One region of the Rhizobium sp. NXC24 genome, then DNA from elsewhere that is predicted to be linked to it. Evidence: predicted binding sites of a transcription regulator. Region 1 holds the regulator's gene; each other region holds the start of a gene.

The links. Region 1 encodes LexA, which represses DNA repair genes until DNA is damaged. Its sites were predicted from a motif close to TGTTCNNNNTGTGTTCNG; they were not measured.
Region 2: the regulator LexA is predicted to act here: its motif matches at 1,302-1,319, upstream of NXC24_RS12545 (ribonuclease).
Region 3: the regulator LexA is predicted to act here: its motif matches at 2,184-2,201, upstream of ruvC (crossover junction endodeoxyribonuclease RuvC).
Region 4: the regulator LexA is predicted to act here: its motif matches at 2,337-2,354, upstream of NXC24_RS01745 (2'-5' RNA ligase family protein).

Annotation. Positions count from the first base shown of each region.
Region 1 covers NZ_CP024311.1:1,857,544-1,862,383, reverse strand. Annotated here, with positions in the region: gene NXC24_RS09175 (mechanosensitive ion channel family protein) at 1-1,205, shown strand, start outside; gene NXC24_RS09170 (DUF2721 domain-containing protein) at 1,311-1,802, shown strand; gene lexA (transcriptional repressor LexA) at 2,196-2,918, shown strand; gene NXC24_RS09160 (ComEC/Rec2 family competence protein) at 2,899-4,840, opposite strand, start outside.
Region 2 covers NZ_CP024311.1:2,548,896-2,553,735, forward strand. Annotated here, with positions in the region: gene ettA (energy-dependent translational throttle protein EttA) at 1-412, opposite strand, end outside; gene NXC24_RS12545 (ribonuclease) at 537-1,286, opposite strand; gene NXC24_RS12550 (alpha/beta hydrolase) at 1,457-2,389, shown strand; gene NXC24_RS12555 (CaiB/BaiF CoA-transferase family protein) at 2,551-3,753, shown strand; gene NXC24_RS12560 (thiamine pyrophosphate-binding protein) at 3,750-4,840, shown strand, end outside.
Region 3 covers NZ_CP024311.1:3,187,378-3,192,217, forward strand. Annotated here, with positions in the region: gene ruvB (Holliday junction branch migration DNA helicase RuvB) at 1-776, opposite strand, end outside; gene ruvA (Holliday junction branch migration protein RuvA) at 938-1,552, opposite strand; gene ruvC (crossover junction endodeoxyribonuclease RuvC) at 1,630-2,142, opposite strand; gene NXC24_RS15755 (LLM class flavin-dependent oxidoreductase) at 2,337-3,335, shown strand; gene NXC24_RS15760 (YebC/PmpR family DNA-binding transcriptional regulator) at 3,403-4,149, opposite strand; gene NXC24_RS15765 (MBL fold metallo-hydrolase) at 4,323-4,840, opposite strand, start outside.
Region 4 covers NZ_CP024311.1:355,992-360,831, reverse strand. Annotated here, with positions in the region: gene NXC24_RS01760 (LysR family transcriptional regulator) at 1-633, opposite strand, end outside; gene NXC24_RS01755 (hypothetical protein) at 761-1,294, shown strand; gene NXC24_RS01750 (methylated-DNA--[protein]-cysteine S-methyltransferase) at 1,327-1,890, opposite strand; gene NXC24_RS36140 (hypothetical protein) at 2,063-2,191, opposite strand; gene NXC24_RS01745 (2'-5' RNA ligase family protein) at 2,438-3,058, shown strand; gene NXC24_RS01740 (SulP family inorganic anion transporter) at 3,073-4,707, opposite strand; gene NXC24_RS01735 (LysR family transcriptional regulator) at 4,799-4,840, opposite strand, start outside.

The DNA of each region.
Region 1 (4,840 bases):
CGCTTATGAACATCCTTTATTCACTCTACGTTGCCTGCCTCTGGCTTCTTTGGGTGGCCAACTTCGTCGGCCTTTTCTGGCTTGGCATCTATGTCGTTGTTCTTCCGGGGCTATTGACTGCCGTCGGACGGACGGCCGAAGCATTCGCAAAGGGACGCTGGCCTGGTGACAACAAGAACAGTGCGCGCATGGTGCTGGCCATCCGCGGTGCGCGGGCGCTCGTCATCGTAGCCGCGGTCGCCTGGATTACCGTCGTCTGGCACTATGATCCCAACATCCTCGCACGAGAAAATCCGGCGATCGACGCCGCTGTTCGCGGTGCGCTGAAGAGCGTCGTCGTTCTGATTTTGGCCGATCTCTGCTGGCAATTGTCGAGGGCATTCATTGACGAGAAATTGAGCGCCGCCGATAGCAGTGCCTCCTCGCCATCGGCGGAAGCCGCGCGCGCGGGCCGCCTTCGCACCCTGTTGCCGATCTTCCGCAACGCACTGGCAGCCATCGTTATCGCAGCCGCCGTCCTCACCGTGCTGTCCGAAATGGGCGTGCAGATCGGGCCGTTGATTGCGGGGGCCGGCATATTCGGCGTGGCGATCGGCTTCGGCTCGCAAACGCTCGTCAAGGATATCGTCAGCGGCATTTTCTACCTGATGGACGATGCCTTCCGCGTCGGCGAATACGTTCAAAGCGGCAGCTACAAGGGAACCGTGGAATCGTTCAGCCTGCGTTCCGTCAGGCTTCGACATCATCATGGTCCGGTGTTCACAGTTCCCTTCGGCGAACTCGGCGCCGTTCAGAACATGAGCCGCGACTGGGCGATCGATAAATTCCTGCTACGGGTTCCGTTCAATACCGACGTCGCCAAGGCGAAAAGGATCGTCAAGCAAATCGGAGAGCAGTTGAAAGAAGATCCGGAAATCGGACCGCAGATTCTTGAGACCCTGAAAATGAAGGGGGTGGAGCAAATTGGCGACTTCGGTATCGAACTGAGCTTTGCTTTTACCGCCCTCCCCGGTCGGCAAACCTACATACGGCGCCAGGCCTATACCATGATCCGCGACGCCTTCATGGAAAACGGCATCGACTTCGCTCAGCCGACAGTGCAGGTGGGTGGCGAGGAAAAATCCGATGCCGCGATCGCAGCCATGACACTGCAGAGAAAGAAGATCGCTGAGCAAATGACGCAATCGGCAGCGCCGCCGACCTGAACGTTCGCGCGAGATCAGTCACCAGCCTCATCTCCGCGCCCTCTTTGGCAAGGCGACAACCCTGGAGCCGATACCGGATGACGTTGGACAGAAAGGAGATCCAATGTGCTGAATGACCATCTGACGTCTATTGCCGCGCACGTTATTCAAATAGCGCTGACACCGGTCTTTCTGCTGGCGGGCACCGCCGGGTGCCTCAATGTCTTCTCGGCCAGGCTCGCCCGCGTCTCCGACCGGGTCAACAGCCTTTTCGAACGGGTGACCTCTGAGGACCCGGATGAAACGCGGTTGCTGCAGCTCTATTATCTGCGACGGCGAACATTGGCGCTGGAGATCGCAGTTCTGCTCGGCACGGCATCGGGCGTGTTCACATGCCTTGCGACGCTCGGCCTCATGGGCGGTGCAATTCGACAGCAATTTCGCGAGCAATTGCTGCTCTGGCTCTTTGGCCTTGCCGTCTTCGCACTCATGGGCGCCTTTGTGGCCTTTCTCGTCGAGATGATTCTGGCCGGGCGCAGCATGCTAAGGCAGATCGCCAACGACCGTACCTTGCTCGAGCACCGGCACGGGAGTTCGAGGAAAAGTTCAACCTATTGATATCCCATCGAATATTACTACGGATGGCACCAATCCCGGCCCCTCAGAAATCCGGATTCCCAGTCAGATCCATAGCTTGCTCTCCATGGTTCGGAGAGTGTCGTCCTCCAAAGAGCTTATAGAACGAAGAACATGGCTTTTCGCCGCCTTGGAGATAATCCGTTTTGGGATCGTCCGAAATTTTGCTTCGCCCGATTCCGCATATATTTCTGCTATTTAGTTTGAAGGTGCCGGGAAAAAAGTCATCTGCCCGGGACCTGTTATGTTCCCATTTATTTGATGCACCTACAAAATGTTCACCGAAATTTAAGGGCTTGCGGAACACATATGGAACATATAGTGTCCGTTCTGGATTTGTTTCACGACACCTTCTCAGTCCCGAGGTTCAAAACGATGTTGACGCGCAAGCAGCAGGAACTGCTTCTCTTCATTCACGAACGAATGAAGGAGTCCGGTGTTCCGCCATCTTTCGACGAGATGAAAGATGCGCTGGACCTTGCGTCCAAATCCGGTATTCACCGTCTCATCACGGCTTTGGAAGAACGCGGCTTCATCCGTCGCCTGCCGAACCGGGCCCGGGCGCTGGAGGTCATCAAGCTACCGGAGGCCTATAGCCCGAGCCTGCAGCCTCGCCGCGGCTTTTCGCCAAGCGTCATCGAGGGTAGCCTTGGCAAGCCGCAACTTGTGCCGCCGCCCGCACCCACCAAGCCGGTGAGTGAGGACAACAACAGTTCGGTTTCGGTACCCGTCATGGGCCGCATTGCCGCCGGCGTTCCGATCTCGGCCATCCAGAACAATACTCACGACATCACCGTTCCCGCCGACATGCTCGGCTCCGGCGAGCATTATGCGCTGGAGGTCAAGGGCGACTCCATGATCGATGCCGGCATCTTTGACGGCGATACCGTCATCATCCGCAACGCCACGACCGCCAATCCCGGCGACATCGTCGTCGCTCTCGTCGATGATGAAGAGGCGACATTGAAGCGCTTCCGCCGCAAGGGAGCCTCGATCGCGCTTGAAGCGGCAAACCCTGCTTACGAAACCCGCATCTTTGGGCCGGATCGAGTGAAGGTACAAGGCAAGCTCGTCGGTCTCATTCGCCGCTATCACTGACCGGTGACGCCGGCTTGAGCGGCGCGCCAAAAGTGTCTGTTCGCCAGTCGTAGGAGCGATGCAGGCTCCATGGCCGCGAAAGGTTTTCAAACGCTGCCGTCATTATCGGTTTATCGGTGCTAAGGCTCATTTCGATGGACCCTGTGCGGCGCAATGTTGCACCTGTGAAGAGCGTGGCGCCAGAGCGGCAGCGATCAAGACGCAGCCGTACGGAGGTGATGACGATATTGGCCGTGTCGCAGGCCGGAGCGAGATAGGCGGCATCTTCAATGGTGACAAGCATGTCGCCATTATCCAGCATTGCCACGCACCATGCACCTTTTTGGCAGGCGAAACCGCCCGGCCCGGCCGCGTCTAATGCCGCATCCATCGCCTTTCGAACGGCGCTCTGTTCTTCGGAATTCAGGCGACGATGCTTGTCTGATTTGCTGATTTTGGGGAGCTGACTATCCGGCGGAAGCATCGTTGGCGGTTGCTGCTCGGTGATCGCCAATGCTCTTTGCCATTGCTCGAAGATGAAATCCGGCGGTTTTTCGCGGTTTGTCGTCAACGCACCGTTGCGCAACAAGGCGACCAGCGTGCCGTCCTCGGAGATCATGAGATCAGGCTTCAGGACACCGGGGCCGAGCGCCACGACTGCGACCGAACCGGTGATCAAGAGCGCACCTGCATGTCGCAGCCATGTTCTCAGCAAGGTCATCAGCAAGAAGCCGGCTATGACCGTCGGGAACAGCCAGACCGGCAGCCGGCCGAAGGGAATATTACCGCCCCAGGCGGCAACCGTTTTGGCAATGACGATGACGACATCAAGTCCCCAGCCGGTTATCTGCCAGAAAGGGGCATCAACGCCAAATGGCATCAGTAGCGTCGCCGCCATGCCAAACGGCATGACGACAAAGGAGACGACCGGCATAGCCGCCAGATTGGCAACGAGGCCATATGTCGCCAACCGGTGAAAATGTTCTATCGAGAAGATTGCCGTCGATGCGCCGCCTATAAAAGAGGTCGACAATATGCTTCCGAAGAAACGGGAAACGAAGAGCAGCGGACGCATGACCCGGAACCGGGAGAGAACGCTCTCCCGATGCGGCCTCCTCGCCCAGAGCGAATAGCCGGACACCAACGCCAGGGTCGCGGCGTAAGACATCTGAAAACTTGGTCCGAGCGCCTGCGAAGGCGACAGTATGAGAATGACTATCGCCGATAGCGCCACGTTGCGCAGGCTAATGGATGGTCGGTCGAAGAGCACGGCGATCAGCATGATAGCCATCATGATGAAGGCACGCTCCGCGGATACCCCGAAGCCGGAAATGAGATAATAAGCCGTCACTGTAACTAGCGCGCCGAAGGCCGCAATCTTCTTTGTTGGCCAAGCCTGTGCCACGCCGAAAAACAGACTGAGGGCGTAGCGTAAACCGACATAAAAGATGCCCGCGGAGAGCGCCATGTTCAGGCCGGAGATGGCGATGATATGCGCAAGACCCGAGGTCCGCAGCGCTTCCGTCGTATCGTCTGAGATCGCTCGTCTCTCATCGGTGACAAGCGAAGCCGCAAAGGCGCCGGTGTCTCCGGGCAAAAGCGTCCTGATTCTATCGCCGATATGGCTGCGCAAACCGGCAAGCCAGATATCCGCCTTGTCGAGGACCGATCCCTGAACTACATCACCAGTCGGTGACAATAGTGTCGGCGTTCCATAGGCAAAGCCATTCGCGCCGGTGCCATCGAAATAGGCGCTGAAGGCGAAATCGTTGAGGCCGGGCAAGGCAGGTCCGGCCGGCGGCGTCAACCGCGCTCTACCCTGAATGCGGTCGCCGAGTTCGAAGGGCTGGAGCTGTTTGCGCACGAAAATGGTGATCTGCGCCGGCGGCCTGCGAATGGTCGGTTTTTCCGTTGCCTCCAGGGCGACGACATAGCGCCAACGG
Region 2 (4,840 bases), 690 kb from region 1:
CCTGGCTTTCCAGATCCCAGAGATTCTGGCTGTCGATGATATCCTGGAGTTTGGCGCCCTCGTCCGCCGTCTCGTCGGAATAGTTCATCATCAATTCGTTGTAGCGATTGAGGATTTCGGTTTTCTTGGCAACGCCTTCCATGACGTTTTCGAACACCGTCTTGTTGGGATCGAGCTGAGGCTCCTGCGCCAGGTAGCCGATAGTGGCGCCTTCGGCCAACCAGGCTTCGCCAGTATATTCCTTGTCGAGGCCGGCCATGATGCGCAGCACGGTCGACTTACCGGCACCGTTCGGGCCGAGAATGCCGATCTTGGCGTCGGGATAAAAAGAGAGATGAATATTTTCGAGGATCTTCTTGGCGCCATAGGCCTTATTTAGACCGGCCATATGATAGATGAACTGACGTGCCATAGCTTGGGTTACTCCACGGGCGGATACATTGCGAATTGTGCCGCTATGTAGGCGAAACCCCGCCCTCGGGCAACGGAGAAACCTTGTCCGAGGGCATTTATCGCGCCGAGCCGCCTGCTGGGTGTCAGAAACCCGCTGCGTCCACCACGCCCTGATCGCAGCCGAACGATGTGCTGCCGGCGCCCTGGATCAATTGCTCGAGTCGCGGCTCGTTTCCTTCCGACGGCTGAATAGCGTCTTCCGACAAGCCGATCGTCAGTTCCGAGATCACCCGCACCTTGCCGACTTGGCGGCAGCTCATCTTCACGCGGCCACTGGCGCCCTCGCCAAAACTTTTGTCGAAAGCAGCCTTGATGGTTTCGGCATCGAGCGTCTTGCCGATATTCTGCGCGAAAAGATCGCGCACAGCGGACGCATTGAGTTCATTGATCAACCCCACCGCAGTCCCGAAATAATCATCGGCGCTGAGCTTGGTGCAACTGCCGTGTTTGATCCACTCATGCCGCTCCAGACCGGATTGCGTGCCGGGCATGACTTTGTCCAGCGCGGCCTTGGTTTCCGCCGAGAGTTGAACAGCCGGCAGGTCTTTCCAGTCCCGGCCGCGATCGGACTGCTTCAGATCATCGGAAACGTCGCAATATTCCTGCCGCATCGGCCAGAGGCCGTGTAGTGAAAAGTTCTTGGCGTCAAAATTATTCGCTGATTGATTTCGGCATTCCGCCTTCTTTTGGTTCGTCGCGCAGAACGCGGGTTCCCAACTCGCCGCCAGAATAAAGCGCGTCCGTCCATGGCTATTCTCCTCAGCCACGGCACTCGTCGCCATCACCACCGCAGTCAGAACCGCAACTGCAAACCTTTGAAGCCAAGGCTTCATTTCATACCTCCAAAATAGAACAATATGAGAACAAATAAGCAGTTTGATTTGCCGCACGCAACCCTGAATCGCAAAAACCACGAAGATTTATTTCTGTGAGCTTCCCTCGCCGTCCATTGCAATCCCGCCGGCGATGACCTTTCGTCCCACATGGGGAGGAAACACGCATGATGTTTGCCGAAACGAGGCATTTGGATAGTCCGACGGGCGCGACGCTCGCCTATCATCATGCGCCGGCAGATGGCGCCGCGCGTGGCATGCTTCTCGTCAGCCACGGTCTTGCCGAACATTCCCGTCGCTATGAACGCTTCGCCGCAGCGATGGCAGCGCGCGGCTTTCATGTCTATGCTCACGATCATCGCGGCCACGGCGAGACAAAAGCTGTCGATGCGCCACTCGGCCGCTTCGCAAGGCGCAATGGTGTCGATGCGGTCATTGCCGATGTGCTGGCGATGCGCGAGCTTGCCGCAACCGCCCATCCCGGCCTGCCGATCATTCTCTTCGGCCACTCCATGGGCGGGCTGATCAGCCTCAACGTAGCCGTGACGCATCCCGACAAGTTCGATGCCGTCACCGTTTGGAACTCGAATTTCAACCCTGGTCTCGCCGGGCGCGCGGCGCAGATCATCCTGAAGGCAGAACGCATGCTGAAGGGGTCCGATGTCCCGAGCGGGCTGTTGCCGAAGCTGACCTTCGGCGCCTGGGGCCAATCGATCGCCAACCGCCGCACCGAATTCGATTGGCTATCCCGTATTCCCGAAGAGGTGGATAAGTACATTGCCGACCCGCTCTGCGGCTTCGATGCCTCGGTGTCGCTGTGGCTGGATATTTTCGAACTGACCTTCCGTGCACCACAAAGGGATCACCTCGATCGGCTTCGGCGCGACATGCCGATCCATCTTATCGGCGGCAGGCATGACCCGGCGACGAACAATGGAAAAGCAATTTCCTGGCTGTCAGATCATTTGAAAAAGGCCGGCTTCTCGCATACCACCATGACCATCTATCAGGACATGCGGCATGAGACTCTGAACGAGATCGGTGCGGCCACAACCATTTCGGATTTTGCCGACTGGTGTCAGCAAGTGACGGCAAAGGACTGATTCCCAAAGGAATGTTTGAATAAATGCCACCGGCGGTTCCCTGCCCCGTTTGCATCAACCGAAGCCTCCATATTCTCTGGCGCGAGCGGCGCTTTGCTTCCGGGCCGGTATCCGATACATCTGAGAACACTTTCGTGCCGTAGCCGCCCATCGGGACCGATATGACCGATAATAAAACCAAGAAACCACCCCTTTCCGGCATTCGTGTCATCGAACTCGCCCGCGTTCTTGCCGGCCCCTGGGCAGGGCAGATGCTGGCCGATCTCGGCGCCGATGTCATTAAGGTCGAGAACCCGGATGGAGGCGACGATACGCGCCAATGGGGTCCGCCTTTCGTCGAAGGCAAGGATGGGAAAAACCTGTCCGCCGCCTATTACCACTCCGCCAATCGCGGCAAACGTTCCGTTGTCGCTGATCTGAAGACCGAAGAGGGCCAGGCCCTTGTTCGGCGGCTGGTCATAACCGCCGATGTGCTGATCGAGAATTTCAAGCTGGGCGGCCTCGTCAAATATGGACTCGACTACGGGAGCCTGCGGAAGATCAATCCAAAACTGGTCTATTGCTCGATCACCGGCTTCGGCCAGACCGGTCCCTATGCCGGTCTCGCAGGCTATGACTATATCGTCCAGGGCATGTCCGGCTTCATGTCGATTACCGGCGAGCCAGATGGGCAGCCGATGAAGGCGGGTGTCGCGATCGCCGATATCTTTACCGGAATCTATGCCGTCTCCGCGATCGAAGCAGCCCTCATCCATGCGCTGAAGACCGGCGAAGGTCAGCTTGTCGACATGGCGCTGCTCGACGTGCAATCCGCCGTGCTTGCCAATCAGAACATGAACTACCTGATCTCCGGCAAGGCTCCCACTCGCCTTGGCAATGCGCATCCCAATATCTCGCCCTATGAGGTCGTGCCGACGGCCGATGGCTACCTGATCCTTGCTGTCGGCAATGACGGGCAGTTCCGCCGCCTCTGCACGATTCTCGGCATCGACGAGCAGGCAAATGATGAGCGCTACGCAACCAACAAGGCGCGCGTCGCCCATCGCCACGACGTCCGCGCTTTCATCTCGGCGAAAACGCTTTCCTGGAAAAAGGCGGATCTGCTGAAAGCCTGCGAGGACAATGCCGTGCCGGCCGGCGCGATCAATACGATCGAAGACATGTTCGCCGACCCGCAGATTGAGGCTCGCGGCCTGCGGATCGACCTCGAGGATGCCGCAGGCACCGTCATCCCGAGCGTACGGACGCCGGTCGTCTTGTCGGAAACGCCGCTGACCTATACGCGGCCAAGCCCGCGCCTTGGTGAACATCAGGAGGAGGTTCTCGCCGAATTGGCGGAACTGGAAGGAAGGGCGAAACCATGAAACGCACCGGCGGCCAGCTTATCGTCGAAGCCCTCAAGGCAAATGGCGTGCAGCGCATCTCCTGCGTTCCCGGCGAAAGCTTTCTGGCCGTGCTCGATGCGCTGCATGACAGCGACATCGATGTGCTGGTCTGCCGCCAGGAGGGCGGCGCGGCGATGATGGCGGACGCCTGGGGTCGGCTGACGGGTGAGCCCGGCATCTGCATGGTCACCCGCGGGCCGGGGGCGACCAATGCCTCGGCCGGCCTGCATATTGCCCGACAGGATTCGATCCCGCTAATCCTCTTCATCGGCCAGGTACAGCGCGATGCCCGCGAGCGCGAGGCCTTCCAGGAGGTGGAGTTCCGCCGCGCCTTCACCGAATTCGCCAAATGGGTCGGCGAGATCGACGATGCCGCCCGCATTCCGGAATTCGTCACCCGCGCCTTCGCGGTGGCCACTTCGGGCCGGCCCGGCCCCGTCGTGCTGACACTACCCGAGGACATGCTGCGCGACGAGGTCGAAGCCCCACATGCCAAGCGCTACATGCCGGTCGCTGCCCATCCCGGCCGCAGCCAGATCGATGATCTCCATTTGCGCCTGATCGCAGCGGAACGGCCAATGGTTATCCTCGGCGGCACGCGCTGGGACGAGGACGCGGTCGCTAACCTCCGGAGCTTCGCCGAACGCTTCAAGCTGCCCGTCGGCTGCTCCTTCCGTCGGCAAATGCTGTTCGATCATCTGCATCCGAATTATGCCGGCGATGTCGGTATCGGTATCAACCCCGCGCTGGCGAAGGAGATCAAGGAAGCCGACCTGCTGATCCTTCTCGGCGGACGCCTTTCCGAGATGCCATCGTCCGGCTACACACTGGTCGATATCCCCTACCCGCACCAACAACTCGTCCACATCCATCCCGATCCGTCGGAGCTCGGCCGGGTCTATCGTCCGGATCTGGCGATCTGCGCAAGCCCCGCCGACTTCGTGGTGGCAATCGCCGATCTCGAAGCACCGGCGGAACCGCGTTGGGCAGAGCGGACGGAGCGCATGCACGCGGCCTATCTCGCCTGGTCGAAAACGCCGGAAAAGAGCCCTGGTGCCGTGCATAT
Region 3 (4,840 bases), 1.3 Mb from region 1:
AAACCGACATTGTCGACCAGCAGCCGCGTCAATGCCTCATCGGCGATCTCGCGGGTTACCGCCTCCGCCTTTGCCACTTCGGCGAAATCACGCACCCTGCGCAGCAGGCGGCCGGCGATGCGTGGCGTGCCGCGGGCGCGCCTGGCAATCTCGCGCGCGCCCTCTTCGGTTATCCCGAGCCCCATCAGCCGCGCTCCTCGGCGGACGATCAGCTCCAGTTCCTCGACCGTATAGAAGCTTAGGCGAACAGGAATGCCGAAACGGTCACGCAGCGGCGTCGTCAGCAGGCCGAGACGCGTGGTGGCGGCGACCAGCGTGAACTTTGCGAGATCGATCTTCACCGAACGCGCGGCCGGGCCTTCGCCGATAATCAGGTCAAGCTGAAAATCCTCCATGGCCGGATAGAGAATTTCTTCGACGGCCGGATTGAGGCGATGGATTTCGTCGATGAAGAGCACGTCCCGCTCTTCGAGATTGGTCAGAAGCGCGGCAAGATCGCCGGCCTTGGCGATGACAGGGCCGGACGTCGAGCGGAAATTGACGCCGAGTTCCTTCGCCATGATCTGCGCCAGCGTCGTCTTGCCGAGACCCGGGGGGCCGACGAACAGCACATGGTCCAGCGCCTCGCCGCGTCCTTTCGCGGCCTCGATGAACACCTTGAGATTGGCGCGAGCCTCCGCCTGGCCGGTGAACTCGTCCAGCGACTGCGGCCTAAGCGTCACATCCAGGTCTTCGCCCCGCTTTTCCGGCGATATCAAGCGTGCGGCTTCGCTCATGTCAGACGTTCCATTCCCGGTATGCGTTTTGCGGCTTCGATGCTGAAGACCATGGCGGTCACCATGGCTCCCTCCCTTAGATCACCATTTCGTGGAGGAGCGCCATGAGTCGATCTCCTTACCTTGAGACAATAGTAAGGAATAGAAAAAGGTGCAAAGGATCACCGTGCGAGCTCCTTCAAGCCCAGCCGGATCAGCTTGGCGCTGTCTGCTTCCTCACCCGCCGATTTCATCGCAGCCGCAACCGCATTTGCGGCCTGGTCGCGGGAATAGCCGAGATTGGTGAGCGCAGAAACGGCATCCGCGACCGGGGCGGAAGCGACGCCATCGCCCAATTCCTGCTTTAGGCCGATATTGATCGCCTCGCCCGCAAACGCCGGCGCCTTGTTCTTCAGCTCGGTGACGATGCGCATCGCCACTTTCGGCCCGACACCCGGCGCCCGGGATACGGCGCCGCGGTCCTGCAGCGCGATCGCATTGGCGAGCTCCGACGGCGTCAGCGTCGACAACAGTGCCAGCGCCACCTTCGCGCCGATACCCTGCACCGTCTGCAGAAGATTGAACCACTCCCGTTCAAGCACCGTCGTGAACCCGAAAAGACGGATCTGGTCCTCGCGGACATATGTCTCGATGAAGAGAACACAGGCTTCGCCGACCGAGCCGAGTTTCGACAGCGTACGCGCCGAACAATAGGCGACGTAGCAGACGCCGTGCACATCCACGAGCGCATAGTCCTCGCCGATCTCTTCGATTGTGCCTTTCAACTTGCCGATCATGAATGATGTCCGTCAGGGATGGGTTTCGGGAGAGATAAGGTCAAGTGAAGGAAAGTAAGAGCGATAACGAAAACAAACTACCCCGCCAGCGCCGCCTGGCGCATCCGGCTGGCGCCGCGATTATGGGCATGGCAGATGGCGATGGCGAGTGCATCGGCGGCGTCGTTGCCTTTGAACTCCACCTTCGGCATCAGGATCTTCAGCATCATGTGGATCTGCTGCTTCTCGCCATGACCCACACCGATCACTGCCTTCTTGACGGCATTCGGCGCATATTCGGCAACCTGCAGCCCGGCGCGCGCCGGCACGAGCATGGCGATACCGCGCGCCTGGCCGAGCTTCAGCGTCGCCACCGCATCCTTATTGACGAAGGTCTGTTCGACAGCGGCTTCATCCGGCTTGTAGCTGTGGACGATATCGGCAAGCCCATCGTGAAGCTGGCAGAGGCGCGACGCGAGATCCATCTCGCCGTCCGACGTCACCGTCCCCGAGGCCACGAAACGCAGGGAATTGCCCAATGTGTCGATAATGCCCCAGCCGGTGCGGCGCAGGCCGGGATCGATGCCGATGATTCGAATCGTATTCTGCATGCGTCAACCTATCTTTGGAGCTGCAGATGTGCCAGCAAAATGTGAACAAAACAAAAACAAACTCCCAAACCCAGCCTCTTTCTGCAGCTTTGAAATTAGGGTGACGAAATTGCCGGGCAGGGTTTGGAATGGAGTGTCGGCGCTCCTACATGGAGACAATTGCTCCTCCCCTTTCACCACGCAGGTCTCTTGCCATGGTCCCCTTTTCCATCCTCGATCTTTCGCCCGTTGCCGAGGGCAGCACAGTCAGCCAATCCTTCGAAGGCTCGAAGCGCATGGCGCAGAAGGCGGAAGCGCTTGGCTACACCAGGTTCTGGCTGGCGGAGCATCATGGCATGCCAGGCGTCGCCAGCGCCGCGACCGCGGTTGTTATCGGCCATGTCGGAGCAGCCACTTCGCGCATCCGCATCGGCTCGGGCGGCGTCATGCTGCCGAACCATTCGCCGCTGGTGATAGCGGAGCAATTCGGCACGCTCGAAGCCCTGTTTCCCGGCCGCGTCGATCTCGGTCTCGGTCGTGCGCCGGGCACGGATATGCGCACGGCGCAGGCCCTGCGTCGCAACCTCGATGCCGGCGCCCAGAGCTTCCCCAATGATATTGTCGAGCTGCAGCATCTGTTCAGCCCGGCCGACGAGAACCAATCGATCCTTGCCGTACCCGGCAACGGCGCCAAAGTGCCGATCTGGCTGCTCGGATCGAGCCTCTACAGCGCCCATCTCGCCGCCATGCTCGGCCTGCCCTATGCTTTCGCCTCGCATTTTGCGCCGGAAGCTTTGCTCGATGCCGTCGCCATCTATCGCGACCGCTTCACGCCGTCGGCAACACTCGACAAACCCTATGTCATGGTCGGCGTCATGGGCTCGGCCGCGGAGACCGACGAAGAGGCGGATTATCACTTCACCTCGGCACAGCAGCAATTCGTCAACCTGCGCCGCAATGTCCGCGGCCCCTTCCCTCGCCCCCGCAGGGACATGGACGATTTCTGGACGCCTATGGAAAAACTGAATGTCGAACACACCCTGCGTTACGCCATTGTCGGCTCACCCGCGACTGCGGAGGCCAAGCTTTCGCAGTTCATCAAGGATACGGAAGCGGACGAAGTGATCATTTCGATGCCGATCCACGACATCGAGGCGCGGCTGAGATCGGTGGAGCTATTCGCGCAATTGCCGTCATTCAAGAAGGCTGCCTAATAATAGAAAAGCCCCAGTCTCCCTTGGCAAAACCTGGGAGACTGGGGCTTATTTTTAGAGGAAAAAATCAGGCCGAGAGCTTGGCCAGAATCTCTTCGGAGACTTCGAAGTTCGAATAGACGTTCTGCACGTCGTCGTCGTCTTCCAGGCTGTCGATTAGCTTCATCAGCGACTGCGCCTTTTCTTCGTCGACCGGCACATTGTTCTGGGCACGCCAGATCGCCTTGACGGTTTCGGCTTCGCCGAGCGTTGCTTCGAGTGCCTTGGCAACCTCGTTCATCGCTTCGAAACCGCAGATGATGGTGTGGCCTTCCTCATCGCTCTCGACATCGTCGGCGCCGGCTTCGATCGCGGCTTCCATCACCTTATCCGCATCACCGACCTCGGGCTTGTAGGTGATTTCACCGACATGGTCGAAGGAGAAGGAGACCGAGCCGGTTTCACCAAGCGCGCCGCCGGCCTTCGTGAAGATCGAGCGGACGTTCGACGCGGTGCGGTTGCGATTGTCGGTCAGAGCCTCGACGATGATCGCCGTGCCGCCGGGGCCGTAGCCCTCATAGCGGACCGCATCGTAATTCTCGGTATCTGCGCCGGAGGCTTTCTTGATGGCGCGATCGATATTGTCCTTGGGCATCGACTGCGCCTTGGCGTTCTGGATCGCCAGGCGCAAACTTGCGTTCATGCTCGGATCAGGCAGACCCGACTTGGCGGCAACAGTGATTTCACGTGCCAGCTTCGAGAACATTTTCGAACGCACCGAGTCCTGACGGCCCTTGCGATGCATGATGTTTTTAAACTGTGAATGGCCAGCCATGGCACCCCTGTTCACGTCTTTTGTTGGGAATGGGCCGCCTTATAAGAGCGAAGTGGCTTTCATTCAAGCAAAAAGCCCGCAAGGACGCCCACGACAGGGCGCCCGGTAGCGATATCCTTCGAAGGTGTGCCCGGGCGGAGGGAGAGGGCCGCCCGGGCATCGTGCTGATCGGCTCAAAGCCCCCTCAGCACGTAAATCAGCGGCTTGCGCGGCAGGGTTTTCAGCGAAACGGTGGTGCTTGCGGTGGGCGCATAGGCGATGTCGAAATCCGGGCCGAACATCGCCAGGAATTGCTGTATCGGCGGCCCCCAGCGGTGCATTGGCAGAATGAGCGACGAACGCAGCCGTTTCACCACCCGGCTCATGCTGTCCGCGCCCATGGTAAGGCCGCCATCGACCGGCACCATGACGACATCGAGCCGGCCGATTTCGGCATATTGCTTGTCGTTGAGCTCGAAATGCAGGTGCCCAAGATGGCCGATGCAGAGCCCGGCCACTTCGAAGATGAAGATCGAATTGCCGTTCGCCTCGACACCTCCCGACCATCCACGAATATCGGTCACCACGTTGCGGATCAGCGTATCGCCGACAGTCAGATTGATCTTCGCCGGCTCGCCGGGCGTATCGCTCCAGCCGTGCAGCACATATTTGATCGCCGGATCCGGGGTCAGCGTGTAATGGCTTGGATGCG
Region 4 (4,840 bases), 1.5 Mb from region 1:
CCAGGGCGCGACCGACCCGTTTGTGCGGCGCATGCGCAGGCAGGCGTGGTCACGCAGATCGTCGATACGCTCCGGCCGCTTGTGCCGAGACAGGTAATCGGGGCTGCCAACGACTACAAACGGGAACGGCGGCGTCAGCCGTACCGCGACCATGTCGGCGTCGATGAACTCGCCCAGCCTGACACCGGCATCAAATCCTTCGGCTGCGAGATCGACCAGCTTCTCGCTTACGGCGATCTCCACCTCGATCGCGGGATAGGCCTCGCAGAAGGACGCGATCAGTGGCTCCAGCACGATCGGCACGACCGAACGCGGCACGGCGAGGCGCAATAATCCGGCCGGCCGCTCTCCGAGTTGACCGGCGACCTCGCTTGCAGCGACGAGCTCTTCGAAGGCCGGCTTTGCGCGCGACAGGAATCGTTCTCCTGCTTCGGTCAGGCCCACGCTGCGCGTGGTGCGCAGGAAGAGCGCTGCGCCGACGCGCGCCTCAAGTGCGCGCACCACTTGGCTGATCGCCGATGGAGTTACCCCGAGTTCCGCGGCCGCTCTGCGAAAACTGCGGTGCTCGGCAACGCTCAGGAACGCCTCCACCCCATCGAGCGCGCCTCGTCTGACTGTGAAATTCTGCTTCATGGCCCGTCAACATTATAGCGAATAGTCGCCAGGCGATAGCGGTCGTACATCTGACCCGGACGGCCCGGCTCGGCATTCCGACCACCGTGTTTGAGACCGCATGAGCTAGCACACCATAGGAGGCTACATGTCGCCCGCAATCATCTTCCAGCTACATCTCGTTCTGGGTTACGTCCCCTGGCTGCTCTGCTTCGGAGCCTACGTCTGGCCGAAGCTCAAATCCATGGATCAGGTCGAAGCGCAACGCGCCATCGCCACGCTGCACAGTTTCCGTTTCTTCGGGCTGGTCTTCATTGTTCCCGGCGTCGTCGGCCCCAATCTGCCCGCCGGCTTCGCGATATCAGCCGCTTATGGTGACTTTGCAACCGGCCTGCTCGCCATGCTGGCGCTTCTCACCGTAAGGATACGTCCGCTCTTTTGGCTGTTCACCATTGCCTTCAATGTTGTGGGGACAGTCGACCTCATCGTCGACTACTATAATGGCACCCAATTCGACCTTCCCGGGTTCGCCGGACAGTTGGGCGCCACCTACGCAATCCCGATCATCTATGTGCCTCTATTGATGATCACGCATGTCGCCGCGTTCTATCTGCTGCTGCGTCCTCAGCCCGGAACGGCTCGGGCCATCGCCGGAGATGCGGCCGCATCCACGGACGCGTGACCCTCCGGGCGCGTTATGCACACGACCAACGTTCAGAAACCCAGGGATTGCTGCACGGGCTTCGGCGGCGCGAGCTGGACGCCTTCCAGTTCCAGCATGCGAGCCTTGGCGGTCGAACCGCCGGGCGCGGAGAAGCCGCCTATCTTGCCGCCGGCGGCCAAGACGCGGTGGCAGGGAATGATCAGCGCCACGGGGTTCTTGGCCATGGCCTGGCCGACGTCGCGCGCCGCTTCCGGACCGGCGCCGAGCTGTTTGGCTAGCGCGCCATAGGTGGTGGTGTGCCCCCACCCTACCTGCCTCGCTGCGGCATAGATCTGCTTGAAGAAATCGTCCTGCTCGCTGAGATCCAGTTTCACGCCGGAGAAATCGATTGTTTCGCCAGCGAAATAACGCTTTACGGCGGCAACCGCATCGGCGACATCGGGCGTCGGCGCGCTAGGTCGTGCATTTGGCAAACGGCGAAGCATGAGGCGCTCGGTCGCCTCAGCGCTTTTCGTCGGCAATTGGAAGCGAGTGACACCGATGTCGTTCCACGCAATCCCACAGAAACCACCGACGGTTTCGAAGATCAGATAATGTTGCCTTGTCTCGCTCATGGCAAAGTCTCCGTGTTTCCACTTGCCATGAAAATCGTGCCTCTGGCACCCGAATTCAACCCGATTCTTGCGCAGGCCGATTGTTGCCAACATTTTGCGGAGTGAAGGAAGCGATGCCGATGCTGCGACGGCAACATCCGCCACACCACTTCCCACCCAGCTTGGGAGCTTATCAATACCCTCCGCCGGCCGGAGCCGAATTCTGCGTCATGCCGCCGCCGGAGCCGGTGGTGGAGCAGGCGGAGACGCCGAGACCGATGAAGGCGAAAAGAACGGCGGAGAAGATGGTTTTGATCAACATGTGAGGTCATTCCCTTGTTGAGAGCGGGCCAAAATGCCCTGACCTGCGGTGAACAATCGAAGGGCAGTTTTATTCGGTGCTTTTTCCAAATCGAGGGATGCGATGAAATATCCGATCTTCCCGGCCAATTGCGGCCACTTCAATTTGTTCTCTATTTGTTCTTGATTTTAAGACTAGGCGACCGTAGGATATCAGCGCTCAGCAAGAACAGCACGAGGCAAGGCCGGCTGGCTTTGAAGCGATCTCATGAAGAACAACGCACAGCTTTCGCTCAATCTTGGCGGAGGATCACGAGTCAGGAAATCTGAAGCCGATCCGATGCATTCGGCTGGTCTTTATTTTGCTGTACTGCCTGATCGGGAGGTTGCTTCGTCAAGTGCCAAATTAGCAAGCGATCTGCATCGGCAATACCGTTTCTTCGCAAAGCCGCGCCCCTCGGATCTGTTTCATATTACGCTTTACCAGTTGGGCTCCTACGCCGGCATGCATGAGCCACCGCATGAGATCGCATTTGCGGCAATGCAAGCGGCGTCGACCGTCAGGAAGCCATCATTCCAAGTGGTTTTCGATCGAGCCGTCAGCTTCGGTAATGGCGACAATCGCCCCCTTGTCCTATGGTGCAAGGAAGGAAATGCGGAACTGAAAGCGCTGCGTCAAGAACTGGATGACGCAATGCGGTTCACCGGCTTTGCAAATAACGATAGAAGGGAATTTGAGCCGCATATGACCTTGCTATATCGGGGTCAATTGATTCCGGAAGTCGTGCTTGACGAACCCGTAGGGTGGACCGTCCGGGATTTTGTGCTGGTCCATAGCCTCCAGGGGGAAGGCAGGCACGAGCATCTTTGCTACTGGCTGCTGAACTAAGCCGGCTACAGAGGTCAGCCGTTCCCCACCGCCGGTGCAACCACCGCGGCCGCGTCGTCAACGCTGAAGCTGCAGCGATTTTCGAGATCGGTCATTCCGGCAGCGGCCATGAGGTCGCGGGCTTTATCATGAGCACGCGCGAATTGCACGCGGATGCCGGCAATGCGCATGGCATTGTCGAATTCCATCAAAGCGTCGAGCGCGGAGCTGTCGAGATCGAAGCTTTCCTCCAGACTCAGCACCACGGCCTTCAGTCCCGTTTCGGCGCGGCTGCGCATCAGAATCTCGCCAAGGATCATATCGGCATTTCCGAAAAACAGCGGCTCGCCGGGACGCCAGATCGCAATGCCGGGCGTTTCTATCGCCTCCGGGTGGCGGCTGACGTCGACGAAATTATGGCTGCCTCCCAGCCGTCCGAGGCGGGCGACATAGGGGGATGCCAATCGATGCATCATTGCGACGAGCGAAAGTACGATCGCCAGCAGCATGCCGTTGAGGACGCCGAAGATCAGTACGCCAGCCGCGGCACCGAGCGCGACATAGAAATCACGATGAAGCCGCCGCAGTCGAAGGATCGGGCCGGGGTCGAGCGCATGCGTGAGGGCCGCAATCACCACGGCGGCAAGCACCGGCTCCGGCAGCCGCGCCACCAGCGGCCCGGCGCAGGCGATCAGAATGGCAAGGCCGATGGCGGCAAAGACGGCGGTGGCCCGCGTCTTGGCCCCTGCCGCCTCACTGGCGAAACCTGCGGAAAAACCGGCGCCGACAGGCATGCCCTGGACGACGGCGCTGGCGATATTGGCAAAGCCCAACGCCCCCAACTCGCGATTGACCTCCAGAGCATCGCCGTAGCGCAGCGCCAAGGCCCGCATCGTACCCCAGGATTCGGCAAAGAGAATGAGCACCAGCGGCACGGTAAATTGCACCAGCCGCGAATAAGCGGGCCAGCCGGCATCGGGAAGCGAAGGCCATTGCGGCAGGACCTCGATCGTCCCGACCAACGCGACACCATGGCCGTCGAGGCCAAAGGCAGAAGAGGCGAGGATGCCGGCAGCGAGCACGAGGAAGGCGCCGGGGACGCCCGGCAGCCGCTTGAGCAATAGCAGTGCGACCAATGCCACGATGCCGACGGCAACGCTTGCGATGTTCCACCTAGGAATTGCCGCCAACAGCGCGCCGGCATAGCTGAAGATATTCGAGCCCTGCACGGGGACGCCGACGAGAATCGGGAGCTGATGCAGGATGATGGTAATCGCCAGTCCCAGGGCAAAGCCGCGCAACACCGGGCGCGAGATGAAGCCGGTAATGCCGCCCAGGCGCAAGGCGGCGGCGATGACGAAGAGGATGCCGGCCAGCGCGACGGCGATGGTCGCGAGGCTCGCCTTGACGGTGGCGTCTCCCGGAACAACCGCTAGCGTCGCCGCAAGAATGGCGGCAGATGAAGAGGTCGGTGAGACGATGGCGAAACGGCTGCGTCCGAAAATCGCGTAGACCAGACAGCCGGCAATACCGGCGAGGATCGCTCTATGCGGCGGCAGACCGGCGATACCGGCATAGGCGACTGCTTCGGGCAGCATCAGGCCGGCAACCGATATGCCCGCGATCACATCGGCTTTGTTTATCGCGGGCCAGCCGCCGAGCTTCGTCATCAATCACCGACCACAGGAATCGCCAATCTGTCTAGGTGTAGAGTTTCGCTGGCAGGCTGCAACAGGAAAGTAAGCATGACGAACCGTTGGCTTACGTGGCCCCGTCAGCCTCTCTCAATGGACACGTTCTGCC